One region of the Paenibacillus sp. LRG-1 genome, then DNA from elsewhere that is predicted to be linked to it. Evidence: riboswitches for the same ligand, from Rfam matches in the RefSeq annotation. Region 1 holds a riboswitch; the other holds the start of a gene.
What was found. Region 1 has a riboswitch for glycine ahead of sdaAB (L-serine ammonia-lyase, iron-sulfur-dependent subunit beta). Riboswitches for the same ligand answer to the same signal wherever they lie in the genome.
Positions count from the first base shown of each region.

Region 2: another riboswitch for glycine. It lies ahead of ACUUJN_RS20510 (alanine/glycine:cation symporter family protein); the one in region 1 lies ahead of sdaAB (L-serine ammonia-lyase, iron-sulfur-dependent subunit beta).

Region 1 covers NZ_CM170126.1:459,956-468,442, reverse strand. Annotated here, with positions in the region: gene ACUUJN_RS02105 (ABC transporter permease) at 1-30, opposite strand, end outside; gene opp4B (oligopeptide ABC transporter permease) at 59-1,027, opposite strand; gene ACUUJN_RS02095 (ABC transporter ATP-binding protein) at 1,041-1,967, opposite strand; gene ACUUJN_RS02090 (ABC transporter ATP-binding protein) at 1,945-2,976, opposite strand; gene ACUUJN_RS02085 (DUF6359 domain-containing protein) at 3,302-4,891, opposite strand; glycine riboswitch at 5,106-5,221, shown strand; gene sdaAB (L-serine ammonia-lyase, iron-sulfur-dependent subunit beta) at 5,433-6,122, shown strand; gene sdaAA (L-serine ammonia-lyase, iron-sulfur-dependent, subunit alpha) at 6,112-7,011, shown strand; gene ACUUJN_RS02070 (Ig-like domain-containing protein) at 7,082-8,487, opposite strand, start outside.
Region 2 covers NZ_CM170126.1:4,644,720-4,653,206, reverse strand. Annotated here, with positions in the region: gene ACUUJN_RS20530 (beta-glucoside-specific PTS transporter subunit IIABC) at 1-1,387, opposite strand, end outside; gene licT (BglG family transcription antiterminator LicT) at 1,618-2,460, opposite strand; gene ACUUJN_RS20520 (LacI family DNA-binding transcriptional regulator) at 2,694-3,665, opposite strand; gene ACUUJN_RS20515 (glycoside hydrolase family 1 protein) at 3,879-5,336, shown strand; glycine riboswitch at 5,505-5,581, shown strand; glycine riboswitch at 5,600-5,694, shown strand; gene ACUUJN_RS20510 (alanine/glycine:cation symporter family protein) at 5,854-7,272, shown strand; gene ACUUJN_RS20505 (iron-containing alcohol dehydrogenase) at 7,330-8,487, opposite strand, start outside.

The DNA.
Region 1 (8,487 bases):
GAAGACCTCCTCCACCTGAATAGACACCATAATCCCTCCCTTTCTCTAGACTTGTTCGCTATTCGATTCGAATGCGGGGATCAACTTTACTTAGGATGACATCAGATAAAAGGGTCCCTAATAGCGCCAAGAAGCCGGAGACCATGACCAGTGCGTTCACGACTGAAAAATCCCGTTGAGTGATGGACTGGAGAAATAATTGGCCTAACCCCGGATAACCGAAAATAGATTCAAGAAAAATATTGCCTGCAATTACTCCCGTTAGGTCATAGCCCAAAAAGGCAGCAATCGGCAATAGAGAGTTTTTGAAAATATGGCGGGAATAAATTTTACCTTCGGGCACCCCTTTGGAACGCGCTGTTTTCACAAAATCCTTCAGTCGTGTGTCAATGACCTCATTGCGCAAATACTGAATCGTAGCCGTTGTACTGAGCAATGCGCCTGTAACCGCCGGTAAAATGAGATGATACGACTTGTTCACGTAATATGACCATGTCCCCGGCTCCACGCCTACATCCACACTGCCGCTGGTTGGAAACCAGCCGAGCCTGAATCCGAATACGTACAGCAGCAACAACGCGAGTATAAATAGAGGTGTCGCAAAGCTGAGATAGGTATAGCCCACTACGGTTTTGTCCAGCAGACTATGCTGATAACGACCGCTGAGTACGCCGAGCGGAATGGCGATCAGATACGTCAGAACCAGAATTACTACGCCCAGAAAGAACGTGTTTCCCAGACGGCTGCCAATCAGATCGGTAACGCTAATTTTATGTACATAAGATTTGCCCAGATCCCCGTGAGCAAGCTGGACGAGCCAGTTCCCATACTGCACCCACACCGGGTCATTCAGTCCCAGTCTTTGTCGCTGTTCTTCCAGTGCGGCCGGATTCAGATTGGGTGTCGAAGTAATAAGTCCTGTCAGTGCATCCCCCGGCATAGCCTTAGCCAGGAAAAATATAAGCACGCTCAGTGCAAAAAGTTGAGGGATCATAACCAGCAGCCGACGCAGTGTAAATTTCCACATTTCTGTACCCCCCTTATGGTAGCGCGACTTGATGGGATGGACTTACTGATTTTAGTGCAAACGGCTTTCCACTCACGTCTAGATGTTTGGGCAGCTCTGTTTTGTAGGAGGATAAAAGCATTCGCCTTTTTTGGGCATTTTCCAGCCGTTTTGTAGGATCAATATTGGGAATGGTTGCAATGAGGCGCTGGGTATACAGATGCTGTGGACGCTCATAAATGTCTTGCTCGCTCCCCTGCTCCACTAGACGGCCTCGATACATAATACCGATTTGGTCGCACATATGGCGGATAATACCCAAGTCATGACTGATGAACAAATACGTCAAATTAAATTCCCGTTGCACATCCTTCATAAAATTCAGCACCTGTGCCTGCACGGAAACGTCCAGTGCCGACACCGGCTCATCAGCAATGATCAGCTTGGGGTTTAATGTCAGCGCACGCGCGATCCCGATCCGTTGCCGTTGCCCCCCGGAAAATTCATGCGGATATTTGTAGGCTGCATCGGCGTTCAAGCCGACCTTTTCCAGCAACGTCTGTACTTTCCTCCGTTCCTCCTCACTGCTCAGCCTTTCAAAATTTCGCAGCGGTTCAGCAATGACATCCAATACGCGCTTGCGCGGGTTGAGCGAAGAGTAGGGGTCCTGAAAAATCATCTGAATGTCTCTACGCAGCGGATGACGGTTGTTACGGCTCAGAGCCGCAAGGTCCTTTCCCTTAAAAAGAATCCGTCCGCTCGTCAGCTTATTTAGACCGATGATCGTCCTGCCTGTCGTCGTTTTTCCACAGCCGGATTCTCCCACCAGCCCGTATGTCTGGCCTGCCTCAATGCTGATCGACACGCCATCCACTGCTTTCACCTGATCGATAACACGCTGGAAGAAACCACCGCGCACCGGATAGTGGACCCTCAAATCATTTAACTCCAGTAGTGCCATGAGCAGCTTCCCCCTTTGCCTCGTCTTCAAAATGAAAATGCTGGTAACATGTACAACGGACCCAATGTCCAGGGGAAATTTCATTTAGTTGGGGATGGTCTTCATGCACTCCCTGCTGAATCCAGGGAATACGCGGGGCAAAGCGACAGCTATTGCGGGGAATATCTTGTAATGAGGGAACAATGCCGCCGATGACATGCAGTGATTCCCCCTTGGTATGCGATCCCGGCATGGAAGCAAGCAAAGAACGCGTGTACGGATGCTGTGGATGCCTGAATAATTCAAAAACATCAGCGCTCTCCACGATTTCTCCGGCATACATGACCACCACGCGGTCGGCTACTTCTGCCACAACACCAAGATCATGCGTAATCAAGATAATTCCGCTCCCACTCTCCTGTTGAAGCTGTTTGAGCAAGTCGAGAATTTGCGATTGGATCGTTACATCGAGCGCAGTAGTTGGTTCATCTGCGATAATAAGAGAAGGTCGGCAAGCTATGGCAATCGCGATCATCACACGCTGACGCATCCCTCCTGACAGTTCATGCGGATACTGCTCATACACACGCACAGGATTCGGTATATCTACGCTTTCCAGCAGCTCCAGCACACGTTCCCTTTTTTGCTTCGTAGATAGTGACGTATGATAATCAAGATTTTCCTCAATCTGCTTACCAATGCTCATTAACGGGTTGAGTGCTGTCAGCGGGTCCTGAAAGATCATGCCAATGCCCGCTCCGCGGATTTTATTCATTTGCCCTGAAGAAAGACGGTTCAGGTCCGTGCCTTTAAAAAGGACCTCTCCCTCTACACGCGTGCGTTCCATGTCATGCAGTTGTGCGATCGAAAGCGCCAGCGCGCTTTTGCCACAGCCGGATTCTCCGACTACAGCCAGCACTTCATTGGGGTTGACCGTCAGATCCAGATGGTCGACTGCGGGGTGATATTGATCCTTGATGCGAAAAGATACGGATAATCCTTTAATTTCCAACACGGGTCCGGTATTCAATGCGCGCTTCCTCCATTCTCCATGGTCTTGTCCCGCTTATTCTCACCATGTTTGATGTTTAAAACCTCTCATGAACATTACATACCGTTTTTGTCGGAATAATTTGAATACATCCTATCACCAGTATATGGATATATCAATTAAGATTATGCTATCAACATCATTTAAAAAATCAATGATCCAGCAGTAGCGCGGCCTTTCTGGCACAAAATGTAATGAAATAACCAACCACAGGTTAATTTTCATCACAAAAAAAGTCGCCTGATCCCTCTGCAGGGATCAAACGACTAACTAATACCAGCTCACATTGAGCTTCTGGCGATAATTATGAAGCCGCTCCATAGGAGCCAGACTTGAACGTTCTAGGATCGTACCATTTGTAGCCTGCTGCTGGAGCAGACCAAGGCTCAGGCTGCGGTTCTGTGGAAGCCGCAGGCTCCTCAAATGGTAGAAGCTTCGTTGGCTGATCCAGAGTCAAACCTGCCACATCAGACAATTTCGTGTAGTCCTGCTTCCATGCAAGCCATTGAACCGTTTGCACCAGGAAGGTGGAATCATCCACTTCTTTAAAACCATCATATGTCTTCTTCGACTGTCCGTTTTCCTCACGCACATATTTCGGTGTAGCATCTTCTACAGGGGAAGAATCACCGATGAACGCTGCCTTGCCTTGACCTACCTTGGAGATAGCGGCATAAGGTCCTTCCGCACGGCCCCCGCCGTTATAAACTCCCTGGTCTACCGCATTACCCCATTTTTTCGTGCCTGAAGGGATATAAGCAATGCCTTTAGCCTTGGTAGGATCAATAATAGCCAGCGTAGATCCTGCATGCATTGCAATCGAGCGCACACCCTTGGTAATGCCGAAAGATTGATCTGCGGCTACAATGTCGGTAGCATTCACATCACCCAGCGCATTGTAACGGAAACGAACGCCAAAGTTGGCCGCCAGCCAATCGGAGCTTGTTAATCCTTGCATCGCCGGTGATGCAGCTTCTTCTGCAGTCATGCCCTTGGCCGGATTAGTATAGGCTCCACGACGGTAACCATTCATAACCTCGGAGGAATCCCAACGGTTTTTGTTACGGTCCGCATTATAATGATCGGAGATGAAGAAGACGCTCCCCCCGCTATTCACGTATTGCAGCAGGGCAGCCTGCTCGGATGCCTTAAAGGCAACATTCGCTTCACCAATAATGAACACATCATATTGGCGCAGCTTGTCATATGTTATGGCCTGCTCTCCATAAGTAAAAGGAATAGGACGATTCAATTGGTCTACCGTAAAGCCTACATTACGCAGTCCATTAGCAAAGTCGGAGAAGGCGCCTTCAATGACCCAATCTGCTGCACCAGCAGTCTGTGCGTGCGTATTATCGAACAGCACCTTTTTGCCTTTTCCATCCGGCAGTGTAGTACCGGGTTGACCCGGGTTGCCAGGTTCGCCTGGTTCCCCCGGCTCGCTTCCGCTTACCAGTTCAACAGCGCTTGGGCTTTTCACTCCACCAAAATTATTGTAGGCGCCGAGTGTACCCGTCACACGAATTTTGCTGCCGATCAGCTCAGGATGGCCTGATAGCCCATATTGCCCTCTGTACGCTGAAGTCAGCTGTACATCCAACAGATTAGACGTATTACGTTCATTTGCCTGATCGGCAATCAGTACGTTAAAATCATTCGCGAACGGGGAAGAAAAGTTAGCCGTTTTCGATCCGGTAGCATGTCCGACGATGTAACCTTCCACCGTCACCGTACCTCCACTGCTTTGGCGCTGAAGTGCTTCGGCTACTGTCAATGCTCCCTCCGCCTTGACCTGACCGAATGGAACGAAGATCCCAATCAGCAGTGATACGATCGCTGCTAGATGCAACATCCCTTTTAAGCGTGAACCTGTGAATCGCAAGCCTTTTACCATACGTCAATATCCCTCCTATGATTTCCATAAATATACTTGTCCTTTATCAGATTAGCCGCCAATCTTCTAATTCCTTCCTGGTTTCATCCATAATTATGTAAATTTTAATCTTTTTTATTGGAAACGCACCTGTTTATGTAAAAATTAAACCTGTGATTGACACCGTGCACGGCATACATTACGCTAAGGAAGACATGTAGAACGGTATACGCGAATGAAGATGACGGGAGAGTCTGTCCAGGGAGCCTACACTCTGGCGGCACCGAAGGAGCAAGACGTCAGCACCCGGCTGACGGATAATCTCTCAGGTCCATGTATCGTCATCTGACGCAACTCTGGAGAGAGCGCAAGCCACCCAAGGGGTAAGGCGGTAAGAACACCGCACGAAACTCTCAGGTAACGAGGACAGAGATAAGGGAAACTTCCTTATCCTGTCCTTTTTTGTGCTCACATTGTGCGTCAGCATTAGGAACCGTCATAACCGCGCAAAGACGCGGAAATACCATATAGTATGGTATTAGAACATACAGGGGGCCACACCATGCGTTTCAAAGATGTATTTTCTATTATCGGTCCGGCCATGACCGGACCTTCCAGTTCACACACCGCAGGCGCGGTGCGGCTCGCACGCGTTGCCCGGCACTGGCTCGGGACGCAGCCTGACCGTGCCCGCATGACACTGTACGGCTCCTTTGCCGACACGTATAAAGGACACGGTACAGACCTGGCGCTCATCGCAGGGCTGCTTAATTACGATACGGACGATCACCGGATTCCGGATGCCGAGCAATGGGCAGAGCAAGCCGGGATGGCCGTGGAATTCGCCGTCAGCGGACTCCCCGCGCCTCATCCGAACACTGTCCGTTTCGAGCTGTGGAAGGGCGAGGATCAGCGCACACTGCTGGGCTCCTCCATCGGCGGCGGCAGCATCCATGTCCAGCAGCTTAACGAATTCCGGGTCAATCTGACCGGGGAGCTGCCTACGCTGGTGCTTCTCCACTCGGATAAGCCCGGTACATTGGGCGCGATAACTTCAGCGCTGGGCGCGGCCCACATTAACATTGCCTATATGCACGTAGATCGCAAAGGCCGGGATGGTGAAGCACTCACCGCCATTGAAACGGACAGTTCTGCTCCAGCTGAACTGATTGCGGAACTGCGTTCTTTACCTCATATGTATGAAATTAAGATGATTAATTTGAAAAAAGGAGCTGAATCCGATGCGGTTTAGCCATCTGCATGAAATCAGCGCTTTATGCGCTGAAGAATCCACCACAATTAGCCGCTTGATGATTCAAGAGCAGGTACAAGAGACGAATACAACGGAGGAAGAAATCTTTCGCCAAATGTCTGATTATTATGAAGTCATGAAGGAAGCCGTTCATCGCGGTCAGACACAAGACACCGTATCCCGCAGTGGATTGACGGGCGGTGACGGCAAGCGCCTAGCCGAGTATCTGCGGTCAGGGGAAACCTGCTCCGGCGATGCCTCCGCGCTCGCCATGGCTTATGCCCTCTCTGTGTCGGAGGTAAATGCATCCATGGGTCGTATTGTCGCCACGCCTACCGCAGGCTCATGTGGGGTTATCCCTGGTGTGTTCATCAGTGCGCAGGAGCGGTTCGGCTGGGATGATGAGCATATGGTGAACGGCCTGTTCGCCGCTGGAGCCATTGGCTACGTGATCGCCAACAACTCCTTCATTTCTGGCGCGGAGGGAGGCTGTCAGGCTGAGATTGGTTCAGCTATCGGGATGGCTGCTGGCGCTATGGTCGAGCTGCGTGGTGGTACGCCTGAACAGGCTGTTCACGCCGTGGGCCTCGCTCTTAAGAACACGCTCGGCCTGATTTGCGATCCCGTCGCCGGACTCGTGGAGATTCCGTGCATCGTGCGCAACGGGCTGGGAGCCGTGACTGCGCTTGCCGCAGCGGATATGGCTTTGGCGGGTGTGCGCAGCGCTATTCCGTCTGACGAAGTCATTGACGTGATGCTTGAAGTCGGCAGTGCGATGCCGTCGAAGCACCGCGAGACCGCCAAAGGCGGCTTGGCCCAGACGCCGACTGGCAAGCGTTTGACTGAATCACTTACACGCAACACACCGACCAAGAAGGATAAGTCATAATTTATAAGCGGTAGCCTCCTTAAAAAAAAGAGCAAGCATGTCGTCCTTGGACGTATGCTTGCTCTCTTTTTTACTGAACGGTTACCTGTATCTTCGTCATTTTACCTGCATATTTCACAGTAATTACTGCTTTGCCCTTGCCCTGTGCCTTAATGTTACCGTCTTTGACGGTCGCAACAACAATTCTGGACGAGGACCAGACAGCCGGTTTGGAAACATCCTTCTCCGACTCATCCTTATACGTGGCTGTAGCCGTAACCTTGGCCAGCTGTCCTGCCTTCAAATTCAAAGCAACTTCGTCTGTTTGCAGATATTTAAGCGTATCAACATCCACGGGTACGCTGATTACCTTCCCGCCAAACTTCGCCTGAATGTTAGCTTTACCGTAGCTAACCGCAGTAACCTGACCCTTTTTAACAGTGGCTACCTTATAATTAGACGTTTTCCATTCAGCTTGGGCCGTAACGTCCTTTTCTTTACCATCACTCGATTTAACCACAATCGCGATGTTTTTTTGATCTCCGGATTTAAGTGACAACGCGATTGCATCCGCTTCAATCTTTTGCGCTACGTCCACTTCTACCGTAAACGTAATGTTTTGCTTGCCATATGAAGCAGTCACCGTTGCCTTACCGCTACCATTCGCTTTGATCAAACCTTCGCTAACTTCAACCACTTTTACATTGCTCGTTGTCCAGGTGGCGTCCTTGGTTACATCTGTTTTTGTACCGCCACTCTTAACTCCTGTTACTTTCAGCTGCTTCGTTTCCTGAGCACCAAGCGCAATTACACGCGAGTCTGTTTCCAGACGGTCTACAAGGCCTACTTGTACGTTAATCGTCAGTTTTTTGCCATTATAGGTCGCTGTAATAACCGCTTTACCAGCGGATTTACCCGTAATCGTTCCTTTGGACACAGAAGCAATATCTTCCGCGCTTGAAGCCCATTCTGCATCCTGTGTTACATCTTCCTTACGCCCATCCGCATAAGTAGCCGTCAAAGTTGCAGTATAGTCCTCATCAATATCAATCGTTGCCGTTTTGGAGGACAGAGACAGATCACCGGGTACATTTACGGATACCGTAGCTGTAACTGTTTTGCCACCATAAGAAGCGGTGATCGTAGCCTCACCTGTTTTATAACCCGTGACTTCTCCCGCACTGACAAAAGCGATATCTTCATTGCTGGACTTCCACTCTGCCTTACTTGTGATATCTTCTTCCGTACCTGTTACATACGTTGCGGTCAGCTTGAGCTTTTTGGATTCCTTGGCATTCAGGCTCAGCTTGTCCTCACTCAAATCCAAATATCTGGAGGTTTCGACATCTGTCTTGATCGAAACAGTCTTATCTCCATACTTAGCGGTCACCGTAGCCGAACCCGCTCCAATGGCCATAATCGTTCCCTTATTCACAGTCGCAATTTTTTCATCGCTTGATGTCCAAGTAGCTTTATCTGTGATATCCGTTACCGTCC
Region 2 (8,487 bases), 1.9 Mb from region 1:
TCTTTACGGGTGCAGCTTCTGTTTTTGCAGTTTCTTCTTTTGGATCATCAAAGCCCAAAATCATAACCAATACAACTGCAAGTACAAAGGCAACGAGCAAACCGATGACTACCCACAAGAATCCAGGTCCGAAATAAGTCGGCAACGCCAGTAGACCCGGTAATGCAAAGGATTGTGCGTGCGCTCCGCCAGAAGCGATAATCGCCCCGCCGATTGCCCCGGAAATACAAGCATAAATGAACGGCTTTTTCAATTTCAAAGTTATGCCATAAATTGTTGGTTCTGTAATCCCGAAAATAGCGGCCAGCGTAGAGGAACCTGCCAAAGCCTTCATCTGAGTGTTCCGGGATTTCAGGAATACCCCCAATGTTGCACCAGCCTGAGAAAGTACGGCTGCTGTAAGCATCGGAAGCATCGTGTCATAGCCCAATGTTGCAATATTCGACAGCATGACCGGAACGAAGCCCCAGTGTACGCCGAAAATAACAAACACTTGCCAGAATGCCCCGGCAACAGCCCCGGCAATTAGTGGGCTTAAATTGTATACCCATGTAAAACCGTTTGCCAAGCCCTGACTGATCAGGTTACCTACTGGACCAAAGGCCAGAAATGTTAACGGAATAACGACCAGGAGCGAAAGCATCGGCACGATAATGTTTTTAACCGATTGATGGATAAAGGAATTGAACCAGCGCTCCACATAGGACTGAACCCAGACCGCGAGAATAATTGGAATGACACTGGAACTGTAATTAATCAGAATGATCGGAATACCTAAAAACGCCAATCTTTCTGGGTTGCTTACCGCCGTTATAACTGCTGGATAGACCAGAGCTCCAGCGATTGCCACCGATACAAAGGTGTTTGTCTTAAATTTACGGGACGATGTAATAGCCAAAAACACAGGTAGAAAATAGAAAACACTGTCGGAAGCTGCACTTAGGATCAGGTACGTACCGCTTTTATCATTAATCCATTGAAAAGATAAAATTAACGCCAGTAGCCCTTTAAGCAAACCTGCCCCGGCAAGAGCACCAAGAATGGGAGAAAAAATGCTGGAAATGATATCGACCGCTTTGCCAAGAAAATTCGTTTTTTCGGAAGATTCTTCCTTTTTGGCATTGGGATTGTCTGCATCCTGCAAATTCGTTTCTGCCATCATATGCTCAAACACTTGACCTACATTGTTACCGATGACCACTTGAAACTGGCCGCTGCTTTCCACTACTGTAATGACACCAGGGGTTGCTTCCAGTGCGGCTTTGTTTGCTTTTGTACGATCATTTAATTTAAATCTCAAGCGTGTAGCGCAATGGAATACCGAATTGACATTCTCTTCGCCACCAACGAGGGTCACTATTTTTTTAGATAGTTCTTTATCACTCATGTTCAGAACTCCTTATGGGTTATTCTTGCTACTGATAGGATTTACTGTTTACATCTGTTGCTAAGATGCGCCGGCGTGCACCTTTTTAAACTTGTAAACAAGAAAAACCTAAACTCGTGGTGAAAACTACGCACTCTCCTATAGAGGAACGTCGATTTCACCATCAGTTTAGGTTTTGCCTGCCTTACCAGTCACAATCCATGAACGATGAGGATATGAAGTTGTTAATCTTATATGTTATTACGCTCAGTTACCCGATGAATATGGATAGTTAGATATACGTATTCATCCTTGCTTAAATATTGATCGTATGTTTTTTCCAGATACTCATTGATCTTTTGGGCACAAGCAAAAGCTTCGGTATACGTCTGCTTCACCTGGTTGTACAAAAATTCTTCACCACTGTGAATGACTTCTTTGCGAATCACTCGCATCGCAAAATATTGCAAATGTGTCAAAAATCTCGAATAGCTAAAAGAAGACTCATCCAGCACAATTCCGTAATGATACGTAATAATGTTCAATATATGTTGGACAATCTCGGTCATTTTCAGTGTAGATTTCATTTCGTTACCGTCGATCCGTGCATTCACCATATGCAATGCAATAAATCCTGCTTCATCTTCGCCCAATTTTACTCCGAGCGTATTTTCAATTTTTTGAAGAGCATCCAGTCCAACTGCAAATTCTTTTTTGTAGAAGCGTTTAATTTCATACAGCATCGCGTTTTGGAGTGCCAGTCCTTTTTCTTGCCGTTGTATGGCAAAATGAATATGGTCGGTCAACGTTAAATAAATATTATCGCTTAACTCCGTATCCAGTACTTCCGTTGCATGCTTTACGATTTCACTCACTACCTCCAGATGAGACACTGGAATATCGTTCAGCAGCTCAGTTAGTTTAGCCGTGAACTCGTTTTCATTTAACATGAAAATCTTATCTATTTTATCATCATCGACTTGATCGCCAGCCACCTTTTTGAAGGAAATACCTCTTCCCATCACGATGACCTCTTTGCCTTTATCGTTTTTAGTCAATAGGACGTTGTTATTGAGCACCTTCTCAATAATCATTGAAGTTCCCCCTCCCATCCTTTACCAATAAAAAATGCCTAAGCACAATTCAACACTATTGTTAGCAATAGCACTCAATTGAACTCAGGCATTGCCCGCATCACCGGTCACAATCCTTCGATATAGTGCTATTGTAGCACAAAAAAAAGCGATTTCAACATATTTTATTCTGATTCGACAAAAAATATTTCATATCAAGGCCCTTTTGCCTAATTTGCAAGTAAATCGTTACCTTACGTGGTCGTACGTTCAATGAGGCAGTACTCTAGCGAATGAAGCTCCATTTGGCGTCCAATCAGCTGAGGGGAAAGCATGAAAAAAGCATTTTGTGCTTGAGCCATGATGGGATTTTGAATCGTTGTAATCCCCATCGTATGCGCCAGCTCCGTGTTATCGAATCCGACAATCGCCAGATCTTCCGGTACGTTCAGCCGTTGTCTGCGTGCTTCGCAGAGAATGCCCACTGCTACATAATCGTTAGCACATAAAATAGCCTCTGGGAATTCTTCCCGACGCTGTAACAAATCCCGTACGACCTGTTCGCCATCACGGATATTATAAATAGAAGAGTGATTCCAGTGTTGCAACACTGGAAGATTGTGCTCACTCATGATCTGTTCGTAGGCTCGTTGTCTGCTATGGGTATTGATGCTGCTCGGACGACCAAAAGCATTGGCTATACGAGTATAGCCTTTTTGTATCAAATGTTTTAGCGCTAACATATATCCTTCATACTGATCCATAGCGACGGAGCGAATATCGGTATGCTCCATTCGTTGCCACGAAACGATCGGGCCATATTTGCAATAGGTACTCAAAAAATCAGTGTCATTCACGCAGGAAATGATGACCAGCGCATCGACTCTTTTTCTTTTTAAATCCTCAAAGGCTTGAAGCTCTTTCTTTTTGTCTTCTCCCGAAGTATAAATAATGGTTTGGAATTCATACTGGCCGGCTACTTCCACAAAGCTGTCCAGAAAAGCCAGAACAATTTCATTAATAGTTGAAGTAATGATACCGATCTGAAGCGTCTGACCCTTGGATAGAGAAATGGCATTCCGATTAGGAACATAATCCAATTCCTGCATGATTTTTAAAATCTTAGTTCTTGTTTCGTGACTGACATGGGGTGACTGATTTAATACTCTGGATACCGTAGCTTTGGAAAAGCCCGCCAGTTTTGCAATTTGATCAAGATTCGACATGATGCTTCTCCTCACATAAGAAAAAAATACTTGACATGAAACGCGTTACAACGATTAGGATGCTTATGAAGGCATTACGTCTATTTTAAAGCATCTGTCAATCCTTTTCAAAGGAAGAACGGTTACCGTTAGGTATTGATTCACATTTGCAGCACTTGATGGGATTACTTGACCAAAGTAAAAATCTTAAATACGGAAAGAGGTTTTTATACCATGACGAAGACGCTAAAAGGATTTCCGAAAAACTTCTTGTGGGGCGGGGCAACCGCAGCCAACCAATTGGAAGGTGCTTTTGACGTAGATGGAAAAGGATTGTCCAGTGCGGACATGGTTGCCTATGTACCCAAAGCAGAGCGCAAGAACGATCATGCTATGGAGATTTCGTCCGAGCGACTCGAAGACATTTTGGCAGGCAAAGTCAATGCCCGTTTTCCAAAACGTGAAGGTGTGGACTTCTTCCACCACTACAAAGAAGATATTGCATTGTTCGCGGAAATGGGCTTTAAGGTATTTCGTATGTCCATCAACTGGTCGCGGATTTTCCCGAATGGCTATGATGCCGAGCCGAATGAAGCGGGACTGCAATTCTACGATAATGTATTTGATGAGCTGCGCAAATATGGTATTGAACCGCTGGTAACATTGTCACATTATGAGACACCGCTGGGTTTGACTCAGAAGTATAATGGCTGGCTGGGTCGTGAAGTTATACAGCACTACGTAAATTATGCCGAAACTGTGTTCACGCGTTATAAGGATAAAGTAAAATACTGGCTGACTTTTAATGAAATCAATGTAATGACCATGAGTCCGTTTACTGGTGGCGGGGTGGTCATTGACCGCGTAGAAAACAAGCAGCAAGCGATATACCAAGCACTGCATCATCAATTTGTAGCTAGTGCACTGGCGACAAAACGAGGACATGAGATCATCCCGGGCTCTCAAATCGGCTGTATGCTGGCTCGTTTGGAAAGCTACCCACATACGTGTAACCCACAGGATATACTGAAAGCCCAGCATGAAAATCAGATGAACCTGTTCTTTACGGATGTGCATGCCCGTGGGGAATATTCCAACTACATGGATCGTTATTTTGAAGAAAATAATGTTGTTATACACACAGAACCAGGCGATGCCGAAATTTTAAAAAATAACACGGTCGATTATATCTCATTCAGCTACTACATGACCTTGACCGTATCTGCAGGTCCAGAAGGCGAGAAAGCAGCAGGAAACCTGATTGGCGGCGTGAAAAATCCATATTTACAGTCCTCTGACTGGGGATGGCAAATTGATCCGATCGGTCTGCGTGTTACGCTGAACACGTTATATGACCGCTACCAAAAGCCGCTGTTCATCGTGGAAAATGGCCTAGGTGCTTATGATAAGGTAGAAGAAGACGGATCTGTGCATGACACATATCGTATTGATTACTTGCGTCAGCATATTGTTCAAATGAAGGAAGCAATTGCCGACGGTGTTGATCTGCTTGGTTACACCAGCTGGGGTCCTATCGACCTTGTGAGCATGTCTACTTCCGAAATGTCCAAGCGCTACGGATTTATTTACGTCGATCTGGATGATGACGGTAACGGAACGCTCAAACGCTCCAAAAAGGACTCATTTAACTGGTATAAAAATGTGATAGCAACCAATGGTGAAGAATTGTAATTCCAAATTTTCTCGGGCGGGTATAGCAGAGGACATCCTAAGGATGCAATCTGCTGTACCCGCTTTTTTGATAGACACAATAATAATATTTCAGAGGGTTTCACAAACTTTTCACTTGTAATAAACTGAAAGTTTTCTGTATAATAAATAAAAATTTCATATGTCTGGTTGATGTTTGCGGGAGATGGAACGAAAGTTCCGACCGAAGGGGCAAAACTCTCAGGTGCTTAGGCTGATTACAGCAACAAGCGGGGACCGTAAACGGACAGAACTCTGGAGAGACCCTTAATTGGGCGCCGAAGGTGCACCGCAGAGAACATCTGCTTAAACTCTCAGGCAAAAGGACAGAGACGCGAATAACCTGTGACAGGGAATGCCCTAGGCTTTTTTATAAGCTATTAGAGGCAGAAACCTGCGCAAGATGGTTGTATTTTTTCGTGCCTTTAACCTCTCCAGGAGTCGAATCAGCGGATTTGACTCTTTTTTGTTTTCTAATATGCTGGAGGAGCGGGTTGAAATGAATTTGGTACATGTGTTAGAAGCGATTAGCAGTTGGATATGGGGGGCGCCTCTCATCATTCTTGTCATGGGAACGGGGTTGTGGCTGACCATACGTTTGAAGATGCTGCAGGTATTCCGCCTGCCCCTGGCGATCAAGCTGATCGGTAAGGCCCCGAATGAAGGCAGCGGGGATGTAAGTAGTTTTGCGGCTTTGAGTACAGCGTTGGCGGCTACAGTTGGCACAGGAAGTATTGTCGGCGTAGCGACAGCCATTAAGCTGGGCGGGCCGGGTGCCTTGTTCTGGATGGTCGTTGCAGCCTTTTTTGGGATGGCGACGAAATATGCGGAAGGTGTACTTGCGGTAAAATACCGGGTGAAGGATCGGAATGGGCAATTTTCCGGCGGCCCGATGTATTATATTGAGAAAGGTCTGGGACGCCGTTTTAAACCGCTGGCGATGCTGTTTGCTTTTTCGGGCATGCTGGTAGCGTTGTTCGGGATTGGAACGTTTCCGCAGGTCAAAGCGATTGTATCTTCGACCGAAAACAGTTTTGGCGTTCCGCCCATTGTAACGGCACTGATTATTGCTATCCTTACAGGACTTGTTACTATTGGAGGACTCAAAAGCATTGCCAAGGTATCGACGAAGGTCGTTCCTTTTAAAACAGGCTTGTACGTACTGATCTGTCTCATCGTACTGATTCGGTTTGCTGACCAACTACCTGCCGCAATTGCGCTGGTGCTCCATTCGGCATTTTCAACTACATCTGCAACGGGCGGATTTGCCGGAGCTACGATTATGCTGGCGATGCGAAGTGGGGTAGCCAGAGGTATTTTTGCCAATGAGGCCGGATTGGGAAGCGCACCGATTGCAGCCGCAGCTGCCAAAACCAAATGGCCTGCGGAGCAAGGGCTAATTTCCATGACAGGCGTGTTTATTGATACGATGGTTATTTGTGTGATGACCGGGTTGACGCTACTGGTTAGTGGTGTGTGGAGCGGGCCTACCGATGCGGGCCTGATGACTCAGCAAGCATTTTCCAGCGCATTCCCGCTGGGGGCAGAACTGCTCACAATCATTCTGATTATGTTTGCGTTCACCACCATGCTCGGCTGGAACTATTACGGGGAACGCTGTGTTGAATATTTGCTTGGGGTCAAGTGGATTAAGCCATACCGCTATCTGTTCATCCTACTGGTTGCCGGGGGCGCGTTCATTAAACTGGATGCGATTTGGCTGCTGGCAGATATCTTTAACGCAATGATGGCTTTCCCGAACCTGATTGCCCTGCTCGGCTTATCAGGAATTGTAGTCGCAGAAACCCGAACCTATATGGATTCTCTGAATTCTAGTAAGAAAAAGGGCATTCTTGCAGGTGCCAGTGTAGGGGCAGCTATCCAAGTAGAAGAAAAAGGACAAACGGTTAATTCATAAATTCCAAAAGGGAGTGCCCTCAGTCATCACAGGCTTGAGGACACTCCCTTTTGAATGTTATAACGATGCGTGCAAAATAGCTGAAATATCTTCTTGGTTCAGCTTTTTATAATTACCGAAGCCTCCGTATTCCATTTCACGGGCTGCAATGTTTGCGACTTTTTCCAATTGCTCATCATTAATATTGTAATCGGCCAGGGTGGAAGGGGCACCGAGACTTGTCCAGAATGCACTCAGGCGATCAATCCCCTCCAAAGCAATTTCCTTATCCGTTTTACCAGTGGTATCTAAATCAAACATGCTGAGCATCAGCCGCTTCATGCGTGCAGCATCCTGATCCACCGTATGTCTCATCCAGTTGGGGAACAGGATCGCCAGACCGCCAGCATGAGGAATATCATATACAGCGGATAATGCATGTTCAATCGTATGCGAAGCCCAGTCCCCGAAGTAGCCCATTTGTAGTGTTCCGTTAAGGGCAATCGTTCCGGCATATAAAATCGTTTCACGATGCTCGTAGTTGTGCAAATCCTCCAGCAGCTTAGGTGCAGTTTCGATCACGGTTTGCAACACGGAAAAGCACATACGATCTTGCAACGGTGTATTTTTAACATTGTGAAAATATTGTTCAAACACATGGCTCATCATATCCACCATGCCATATACCGTCTGATCACGTGGCACAGAGAAGGTGTTTTTTGGGTCCAGAATCGAGAATTTCGGATGCGTTACCGCGCTGCCCCATACGTATTTTTCGTTCGTTTCCCAGTTGGTGATAACAGAATCCGGATTCATTTCTGAACCGGTGGCGGCGAGTGTGAGGATGGTGCCGAATGGCAGAGCCTGGGTCGGCATGTGCTTTTTGTTGATAATATCCCACACATCGCCGTCATATTCAGCCCCTGCTGCGATGGCTTTGGTGCAATCAATAACGCTTCCACCGCCTACAGCAAGTAAGAAGTCGATTTTTTCATTTCGGCAAATGTCGATACCCTTCTTAACGGTGGACAAGCGCGGATTCGGTTCTACGCCGGACAATTCATGAATGTTCAGATGTAGCGGTTCTAACGCGTTTAATACCTGGTCATATAGACCATTTCGTTTGACACTTCCGCCTCCATATACCAGCAAAATGTTTTTGCCGTAATTCAGCAGTTCCTGCTGGAGTTCTTCAATTTGATTGTCTCCAAAAATTAATTTGGTGGGGTTATAATA